Regions from separate parts of the Effusibacillus lacus genome, predicted to be linked through region 2. Evidence: predicted binding sites of a transcription regulator. Region 2 holds the regulator's gene; each other region holds the start of a gene.
The links. Region 2 encodes LexA, which represses DNA repair genes until DNA is damaged. Its sites were predicted from a motif close to CGAACATATGTTCG; they were not measured.
Positions count from the first base shown of each region.

Region 1: the regulator LexA is predicted to act here: its motif matches at 2,024-2,037, upstream of uvrB (excinuclease ABC subunit UvrB).
Region 3: the regulator LexA is predicted to act here: its motif matches at 2,030-2,043, upstream of EFBL_RS19405 (YhjD family protein).

Region 1 is NZ_BDUF01000064.1:54,327-57,610, forward strand. Features, by position in the region: gene uvrB (excinuclease ABC subunit UvrB) at 1-1,929, opposite strand, end outside; gene EFBL_RS12985 (flagellar motor protein MotB) at 2,126-2,881, opposite strand; gene EFBL_RS12990 (flagellar motor protein) at 2,865-3,284, opposite strand, start outside.
Region 2 is NZ_BDUF01000109.1:106,187-109,470, reverse strand. Features, by position in the region: gene EFBL_RS18410 (MerR family transcriptional regulator) at 1-335, shown strand, start outside; gene glnA (type I glutamate--ammonia ligase) at 442-1,743, shown strand; gene lexA (transcriptional repressor LexA) at 1,803-2,423, opposite strand; gene EFBL_RS18395 (LysM peptidoglycan-binding domain-containing protein) at 2,601-2,894, shown strand; gene EFBL_RS18390 (DUF456 domain-containing protein) at 2,946-3,284, opposite strand, start outside.
Region 3 is NZ_BDUF01000112.1:35,866-39,149, forward strand. Features, by position in the region: gene yhbH (sporulation protein YhbH) at 1-89, shown strand, start outside; gene EFBL_RS19400 (SpoVR family protein) at 185-1,603, shown strand; gene EFBL_RS19405 (YhjD family protein) at 1,669-2,013, opposite strand; gene EFBL_RS19410 (glucose-1-phosphate thymidylyltransferase) at 2,274-3,284, shown strand, end outside.

The DNA.
Region 1 (3,284 bases), on a different contig from region 2:
CAAAGCTTTGGCAGCCTCTTTCATTTCCTTCTCCAGCGTCTTGATCAACTGCTCACGCTCTTTCTTCGACATCTTGTCAACATTCTTCTTCACATTGTATTCCGTTTTCGTTTCGGCCGCCTTGGTTGCTTCGATCACGTCACGAACAGCCTTGCGAACCGTTTGCGGAGTGATTCCATGCTCCTTGTTGTAAGCTTCCTGAATACTTCGTCGGCGATTGGTTTCATCAATCGCTACTTTCATTGACTTGGTAATCGTATCCGCGTACATGATGACATGACCGTCTGCATTACGGGCAGCCCGGCCAATCGTCTGGATCAGGGATCTCTCCGCCCGCAGGAAGCCTTCCTTGTCTGCGTCAAGAATGGCTACCAGAGAAACTTCCGGCAAGTCCAATCCCTCCCGCAGCAGGTTGATGCCGATCAACACATCGAAAACACCCATTCGCAAATCCCGAAGTATCATCATACGTTCCAGTGTTTTGATGTCCGAGTGCAAATAACGGACCTTAATCCCCAGTTCCTTGAAGTAATCTGTCAGGTCTTCCGCCATTTTCTTCGTCAGTGTGGTGACAAGGACCCGTTCATCCCGCTTGATCCGCTTGTTGATTTCACCTACCAGATCGTCAATCTGGCCCTTGATCGGACGCACCTCGATTCGAGGATCGATAAGTCCTGTCGGCCGAATGATCTGTTCCACAACTTGTTCAGCATGTTCCAGTTCATAGTCACCCGGTGTTGCCGATACATGGATCACCTGGTTCATTCGCCGCTCAAACTCTTCAAATTTCAGCGGCCGGTTGTCCGCCGCTGAAGGCAGGCGGAAGCCGTGCTCAATCAGCGTCAACTTGCGGTTGCGGTCTCCGTTATACATTCCGCCGACTTGCGGAACAGCAACGTGGGATTCATCAATGATCAGCAGATAATCCTTGGGAAAATAGTCAAGCAACGTATTGGGAGCTGATCCTGCCGGTCGTCCTTCCAGATGGCGGGAATAGTTTTCAATACCTGAGCAGAACCCGATCTCCGCCATCATTTCCAGATCATAATTGGTGCGCTGCTCCAGCCGCTGTGCTTCCAGGAGCTTGCCGGCATCCCGCAGCTCCGCCAATCTTGTTTCCAGTTCCGCCCGGATGCTTTCGATCGCCCGCTGCATCTTGTCGCCGGAGGTAACGAAGTGGGAAGCCGGAAAGATGGCAATGTGCTGTCGGGCACCCACAATTTCGCCTGTTACCACATCAATTTCCGTGATCCGTTCAATCTCATCCCCGAACAATTCCACGCGAAAAGCTTTTTCGCTGCGGGATGCCGGGAAGATTTCCAACACGTCGCCGCGAACGCGGAACGTACCCCGGATAAAATTGATATCGTTTCGTTCATACTGCATTTCGACAAGCTTCCGCAAGATGTCGTTCCTTGGTTTCTCCATTCCCACACGAAGCGACAGGACGTGAGCCGCATATTCGGTGGGACTTCCCAATCCGTAAATGGAAGACACCGATCCCACCACAATCACGTCGTTCCGTTCCAGCAACGAACTGGTTGCCGAGTGGCGCAGTTTGTCGATCTCGTCATTGATCTTGGCGTCTTTCTCAATATAAGTATCGGAAGAAGGTATATACGCTTCCGGCTGGTAGTAATCGTAGTAGGAAACAAAAAACTCCACCGCGTTTTCCGGAAAAAACTCCTTGAATTCGGCTGCCAGCTGGGCTGCCAATGTTTTGTTGGGCGCCAGCACCAGAGTCGGTTTGTTTACTTTTGCAATCACGTTTGCCATCGTAAAGGTTTTTCCGGAACCGGTCACCCCAAGCAGCACCTGCTGCTTCATGCCGGATCGGATCCCATTGACCAGAGCATCAATCGCTTTAGGCTGGTCACCCCGCGGGGCATATTCCGATTTCAGCTTAAAAACGCCAGTCCGTTCCGCCATCATCCCCACCCTTTCTCCATAGAGTCCATTATACAAAATTCCGAACCTCAGGTTACATAATATTTTTATTTAGGCACTGTATTCGATCTGAACCCGAACTACTGTTCTATTGTACCGAAAATGTTTTGCAAAATCCAGTTCAGTGCAAAAAAGGAGCCAACCGGCTGATTCCGGTCGCTCCCCTTTGTTCCATCGCTTATTTTATCTGATTTCGCATGATGATAATGTTGACTCGACGATTGGCCGCACGGCCCTCCGGCGTATTGTTGTCTGCCACCGGCTGGTACTCCCCAAACCCCGTCGCTGATAAGAGTTCGGATTTGATCCCTTCGCTTTGCAGGTAATACAAGACATTCAAGGCCCGGGCGGCGGACAGGTCAAAATTCGACCGGAACTGGTCGTTATGAATCGGAATATTGTCCGTATGCCCTTCCACCGAGATTTTGTTCGGCATTACCTTTAGAAATGGCGCCAGACCGGAAAGAATTTTTTCCGCATCTTTCTTTAATACGGCTGATCCCGTGTCAAACAAGGCAACGTCCCGCAGTGTGAGTTGTAAGCCTTTTTGTTCGGTCAGTTCCACCATGACCTTGTCCTGCAGCCCGTTTTGCTGAATATGCTGCTTGAGTTTTTCCTCCGCGTCCTTCAGCCGCTGGTTCTCTTCCACCATCTTCTGGCTCGCTTCCAGGACTTTTTTGTCCACCGATTGTCCCGACTCGTTGGGTTGTCCGTAGGATTTTTCAAACTTGGTCCGCATTACCCCGGTAGACCCGTCATAAAACGACTGGTTCAGAGAGATGGCCAATTGTTCGTATCTGGTGACATCGATTTTTGACAGGGCATACAGCACAACGAAGAAAATCATCAATAGCGTGATCAGGTCCGCATAGGTCAGCAGCCAGCGTTCGAGGTTGTCGTGCCCGCCCCCATGCTGCTTACGCCGTCTCGACATTGGTTCCGCCTACCTCTCGTTCAGCTGCCTCATTCTTTGTACGGCTTGTGGGCGCCAGGAACACTTTCAGCTTCTGGGCCAGTATGTTCGGATTCTCACCGGCCTGAATCGATAGGATTCCTTCAATCATCAGTTCGCGAATCAACACTTCCTGTTTGCTTCGCACTTTAAGCTTATTGGCGATTGGCAGCCAGGCAAGGTTGGCGGATGCTACACCGTATAACGTTGCAATGAAAGCAAGGGCGATGGCAGGCCCCAATTTGGCGGCGTCTTCCAGGTTCGACAACACGTGCACCAGTCCCATCACGGTTCCGATAATCCCCATGGTGGGTGCAAAGCCGCCCATTTGTTCAAAGATCTGGGCACCCTTGTTATGACGTTCTTCGATAAAGGAGAGTTCCGT
Region 2 (3,284 bases):
AAATCCGCTACTACGAGCAGCATCAATTGATTCAACCTGCAAGGACGGCAGGAAATCAACGGTTGTTTTCCTTTAATGATGTAGAACGGTTGCTTGAGATTAAAAAATTGATTGATCAAGGGCTCAATATGGCCGGAATCAAAAAAATGATGGGAGATCAAGCGGTCCCGACAGAGTTGCCTGTAACAGAAAAAGCTCAGGAAGAAGCCCAAAAGGTTAAAGACCTCACTGACCAAGAACTCCATGATTTGTTGAAAAAAGAGCTGATCCTGCGAGGCCGCCCGGGAATGCCCGGCTCCTTGATACAAGGGGAACTGTCAAGGTTCTTTCATTAAGAAGTAAATTATTCTCATCTTTTTGCGGCATAATAAATGCCGCCTATACATAATAAAGGGGGAAACCGAATTGAAAAACCATTTTACCAAAGATGACATCTTGCGCATGGTCAAGGAAGAGAATGTTCGTTACATCCGGTTGCAGTTCACCGATCTGCTCGGGGTTATCAAGAACGTGGAAGTTCCCGTATCCCAATTGGACAAGGCTCTTGACAACAAGTTGATGTTCGACGGTTCTTCGATTGAAGGGTTTGTTCGGATTGAAGAGTCCGACATGTACCTCTACCCGGATCTCGATACCTGGTTGATCTTCCCTTGGGAAACAGAACACGGTAAAGTGGCCCGCTTGATCTGTGATATTTACATGCCGGATGGCACTCCGTTTGAAGGGGATCCGCGGGGAATTCTCAAGAAAGTGCTGGCAGAGGCAAACGCGATGGGCTTTACTGCGATGAACGTAGGTCCGGAGCCCGAGTTCTTCCTCTTAAAGCTTGACGAGCATGGCAATCCTACCATGGAAGTGAATGACAAAGGCGGATACTTTGACCTGGCACCGCTTGATTTGGGTGAAAACTGCCGCCGCGAAATCGTTCTGACTTTGGAGTCCATGGGCTTTGAAATCGAAGCTTCTCACCATGAAGTCGCTATTGGACAGCATGAAATTGACTTCAAATATTCGGATGCGGTAACTGCAGCCGACAATATCATGACTTTTAAGCTGGTTGTGAAGACCATCGCCCGCAAATACGGATTGCATGCCACATTTATGCCGAAGCCGATTTTTGGCATTAACGGTTCCGGTATGCACTGCCACCAGTCCCTCTTCAAGGGCAAAGAGAATGCATTCTACGATGAAAATGATGAACTCGGTCTTTCCAAGACCGCGAAGCATTATCTGGCGGGAATCCTGGCACATGCCAGAGGCTTTGCGGCTATTACCAACCCGACTGTCAACTCTTACAAGCGTCTGGTTCCCGGTTACGAGGCTCCTTGCTACGTTGCATGGTCTGCGAAGAACCGTTCGCCGTTGGTTCGTATCCCGGCGTCCCGCGGACTGTCGACCCGTATCGAAGTTCGTAACCCTGATCCTGCTTGCAATCCCTACTTGGCACTGGCTGTCATGCTGAAAGCCGGTCTTGATGGCATCAAGAACGAACTTCCGTTGCAGGATGCAGTGAACCGCAACATCTATGTGATGAATGAGGCAGAACGTGAGAAAGCTGGAATTCATTCGCTGCCTGCGTCGCTCAAAGAAGCGGTGGAAGAACTTCTGGCTGATGATGTTATGCGTTCCGCCCTGGGTGAACACGCTTTGACCCATTTCGTGGAAGCCAAACTGATTGAATGGGATATGTTCCGCACAGCAGTGCACGAATGGGAACGTGACCAATACCTGACCACCTACTAATTTATGTAATACAGCGACCCCCCGCCTCAACGAGGTGGGGGGTCGTACTGTGTTGGGCTCTATGAGATGTACCGGAATACGCCAATCACTTTTCCCAGGATCATAACGTTCTTGTAGCGGAGAGGCTCCATTGCCGAATTCTCCGGCTGCAGACGAACGTGATCCGCTTCTTTGTAGAACCGTTTGACCGTCGCTTCATCATCTTCCGTCATTGCCACCACAATTTCGCCATTTCTGGCTGTCTGTTGCTTGCGGACAATCACCAGGTCACCGTCGTGAATCCCCGCTTCAATCATGGAATCCCCTTCCACTGTCAGAAGGAATACCTCCGTATCGCCTACCAGACTCATGGGCAAAGGAAAATAGTCTTCGACATTCTCAACTGCGGTGATGGGACTGCCCGCCGTAACTTTCCCAATAATCGGAGCCATTACTGTTGACGCATTATGTGCGACAACGGGAGTGTCCATATCAAGAATCTCTATTGCTCGGGGCTTCACCGGATCCCGTCGGATAAGACCTTTCTGTTCCAGTCTTGCCAGATGACCGTGTACGGTGGAGCTTGACGCAAGTCCAACCGCATCACCAATCTCCCGGACTGACGGGGGATACCCTTTCTTCCGGACTTCGTCTTTGATGTAGTCCAGAATCTGTTGTTGGCGTTTGGACAACTTCATAATTGAAACTCTCTCCTAACTGTACTAGAAATAGAAACGGTTCATAGACTTTACTAAATGGATTATAACATGATGTGGAAAATAACACAAACATTAGTTCGATTTTTATCTTGACACGAACAAGGGTTCGGGATAATATTAATACAAATAGAACTAACGTTCGATCAAGGGAGCGATTCCATGAAGACAATACATTTCAAAAGGATCAAGCAGAAAGTAAAGGGGGTGGCGATTCTTGGTTCGGCAGTTTTCTTTCTGGTGTTGTCCACGAGCTTCTTGGGGGGAAATGAAGTGTATGGAAGCCACGAAACGGCAGTTGTTGTAGTTCAGCCGGGGGACACTCTGTGGTCGATCGCCAAGACCCACTATCCAGGAAAGGATGTCCACGAGGCCATTCATCACATAAAGAAATCCAACGGACTTTCATCAGCCAAATTACAGATTGGAACGGAGTTGCGACTCTCCGCATTCTGACCCCGCCTAAGATAAGAGAAGGAGGCGTGAATTCAAACTCACGCCTCCTGTCTACTTCCAAACTTGGACTGCAAACAAAGTGATCTGGATCAGCACCAAGACAAATTTGACCATGATACCCAACAGAAAACCGATTAAGGAAGCGACAGCCACTCTCGCTATTTGACCGGCTTGCCGCATCTGGATCAACTCTCCGATAATGGCTCCCAGGACAGGGCCCGCAAGAATTCCGATAGGACCCAGCAAGAGAGGTCCTATGATCAACCCAAGAGTCGTTCCCCATATCGCCTGTTTGGACCCTCCGACACGTTTGATACCCAATACGCTGGCCACCCAATCGGTCAGAAAATTTAAAGCGATCAGCACAGCTTGCACAATCCAAAACCAAAG
Region 3 (3,284 bases), on a different contig from region 2:
AATTCAAGACGATTCTGATTCGGGAGAAAAGCGAAGTCTATAAAGCTCTGACCACTTTCTTCGCACGAAGCGAACAATTGGTGTCTTAGGACACCTGGAGAAGAGCCAGTTGCGCCTGGGCACCGGGGCCCCGTGAATCTGCGGATAGGCCACGAGTGCCCGGTCGTGCTATGGGGGGACTGAAATGACTAACGAAGAAATCAGGAAACTTGAAGCCTCAATCGATCAGATGATGAAACTTGCCCGATCTTTCGGGCTTGATTTTTATGAAATGCGGTTCGAGATCTGTCCGGCAGACATCATCTACACATTTGGCGCTTACGGCATGCCGACCCGATTTTCCCATTGGAGTTTCGGGAAAGCCTTCCACCGCATGAAGATGCAGTACGATTTCGGACTGAGCCGCATCTACGAACTGGTCATCAACTCCGACCCGTGTTACGCCTTTCTGCTTGACGGGAACACGTTGATCCAGAACAAACTGGTGTCCGCGCACGTACTGGCCCACTGCGATTTCTTCAAGAACAACGCCCGGTTCGCCCATACTTCCCGCTATATGGTGGAGAGCATGGCAGTGTCAGCCGATCGCATCCGGTCTTATGAGATCCAATACGGGAAAAACGCGGTGGAAGAACTTCTGGATGCGGCGCTTGCCATTCAGGAACACATCGACCCTTCCTTCGTGGGCAGAAAACGTCCCCGCGAAGATGTGGTGCCGAAAGAGAAAAAGCCGGACGTGAAGTCGCCTTACCAGGATTTGTGGGATCTTGACAGATCCGACCGCAAGGAAAAACCGAATCAGGAGGAACCCGTTCCGCAAAAAATACCCGCCAGACCCGAGAAAGACCTGGTTCTGTTCATTATGGAACACAGCAAAATCTTAACCGATTGGCAGCGGGACGTTCTGTCGATGATCCGGGATGAAATGCTCTACTTCTGGCCGCAGCTGGAAACCAAGATCATGAATGAAGGCTGGGCGACCTATTGGCACCTGCGCATCATGCGCGAACTGGATCTGACGGAGGAGGAAACCATCGATTTTGCCCGGATGCATGCGGGGGTGGTCCTGCCGTCACGGACCAGCATTAACCCTTACCACGTTGGGCTCAAGATGTGGGAGGATATCGAGAAACGCTGGAACAATCCGACCAGGGAAGAACGGGAACGGTGGGGACGGCAACCCGGCAAGGGCCGGGAGAAGATGTTTGAAATCCGGGAAGCGGAGTCGGACATTTCCTTCCTGCGCAACTACCTGACCAAGGATCTGGTCGAGGAAATGGATCTCTACCTGTACCAAAAGGTCGGAAACGAGTGGAAGATTGTGGAGAAAGACTGGGAGAAGGTTCGCGATCAGCTGTGTGCGGCCCGGGTGAACGGAGGATTCCCGGTGCTGCTGGTGCAGGACGGCGACTACCTGCGCAACGGGGAACTCTACATCAAGCATGAATACGAAGGGGTCGAACTGGACATCAAGTATGTGGAGAAGACCCTTCCCTATGTCCATCGCCTCTGGGGCCGCCCGGTCCATCTGGAAACCGTCCTGGAGAACCGATCGGTGCTGTTCACGTATGACGGGAAGAAGTCGCACCGAAAGTTTTTGTAATTCTATACCCGTAGCCAAAGCAAGCCAGCTCCTATTCGAGAGAGTCCGGCTTGCTTCAATCTTTTTCACTCTAAAATATGCTTCAGCCTTCCCTGTACTTCTGCAGCGAGCATGGGCATCGGGAATATGGCCTCTTTAATGATGTTGTTTTCTTTGTACTTTACAAAGATATCGAATTCCCGCCATTCTTCCTCAACGATAAACACGGCGTTTCTTCGCAAAGTTCTTTTGATTTCAATTAACTCGTCTGTCAATTTTTTATGCAACGGTTCAAACAGACCCTGTATCCAGACGTCACCACGGCCGGAGGATAGTTGTTTAATATCTTTTGCGTCCAGTCGAATACATTCCATCATGATCGACCGCAAAAACATTTCACGAAGCAGAGCTGTGGCACGGAATTCGATCATACTTTACCACCTTATACGAACTTGTGTTCTATATTATATTCAAGGACATACGTTCGTATCAAGTGGAACAAAATAACAACAAAGGAGCCGGTTGGCAGGGATCATCTGTTTGCTAACGGATCAGGAAGACAAAAAAGAAAGAAAAGGGCTCCCGCACAGGGAAGTACGCCGTGTCCCAGTCCCCTATCCGATTCATACGCTAACCTATAAAGCTGGGTAAATGGAACTCATTTTTTACTGTCGGATAGGGGGAGGTCAAAATGAAAGGATTGATCCTTTGCGGTGGAAGAGGGACTCGGCTGCGCCCCTATAGCTATTCAAGACCCAAACATCTCCTGCCGGTAGCCAACCGTCCTGTAATCGCATATGTGATCGATAAAATGCGGCAAGCGGGCATTCGAGAAATTGGGATTGTGGTCCCTCCTTATTTCCGTTTTCAATTTGAAGAAGTGCTGGGTCAATATTCGGGTGATGTTGCCCTTTCTTTCATTGAACAGCCGGAGGCGAAAGGATTGGCTCATGCTGTCGGGATGGCACGCGATTTTATCGGGAACGATCCGTTCCTGCTTTTTCTGGGGGACAATTTCTACGATGGAAAGCTCAATGAATTGATCGAACGGTTCAGAAAAGAAGGACCGGAAGCATTGCTTCTTGTAAGTCAGGTTCAGAATCCCAGCCAATTTGGAGTGGTTGAGTTTAAGGGTTCCCAAATCGTTCGTCTATGGGAAAAGCCGAAGGATCCTCCCAGTTCTTATGCGATAATTGGGGTTTATATCCTGACACCGAAAATATTTGATGTTATCGATGATTTGCGTCCCTCCGCCCGGGGAGAATACGAGCTTACTGACGCCATACAAGGCTTGATCGACAAGGGGTATGCGGTGACTGCCAGCCCTTGCCGTTCCTGGTGGAAAGACACCGGTCAACCAAAAGATTTGCTTGCATGCAACCGGCAGGTTCTATTAAATCTGCAAGGGGAAATCCGTGGTTCCAACGTTACCATTGTATCATCAATGATTCAGGAACCGGTTGTAATTGAGACGGGAGCCTACATTGAGGATTCGGTTATTCGCGGACCAGTGTCTATCGGTATCGGTGCAAGAATCATCAGATCTTACGTAGGGCCCTTCACGTCGGTTGGGGAAGGAGTGCATCTTGTGGATGCCGAAATCGAGAACAGCATTGTGTTGAATGGTTCACATGTTAAAAAAGTCTCGAAAAGAATTGATGAAAGCATTATTGGAAGTGAGGTCCAAATCGAAGGAAGCCGT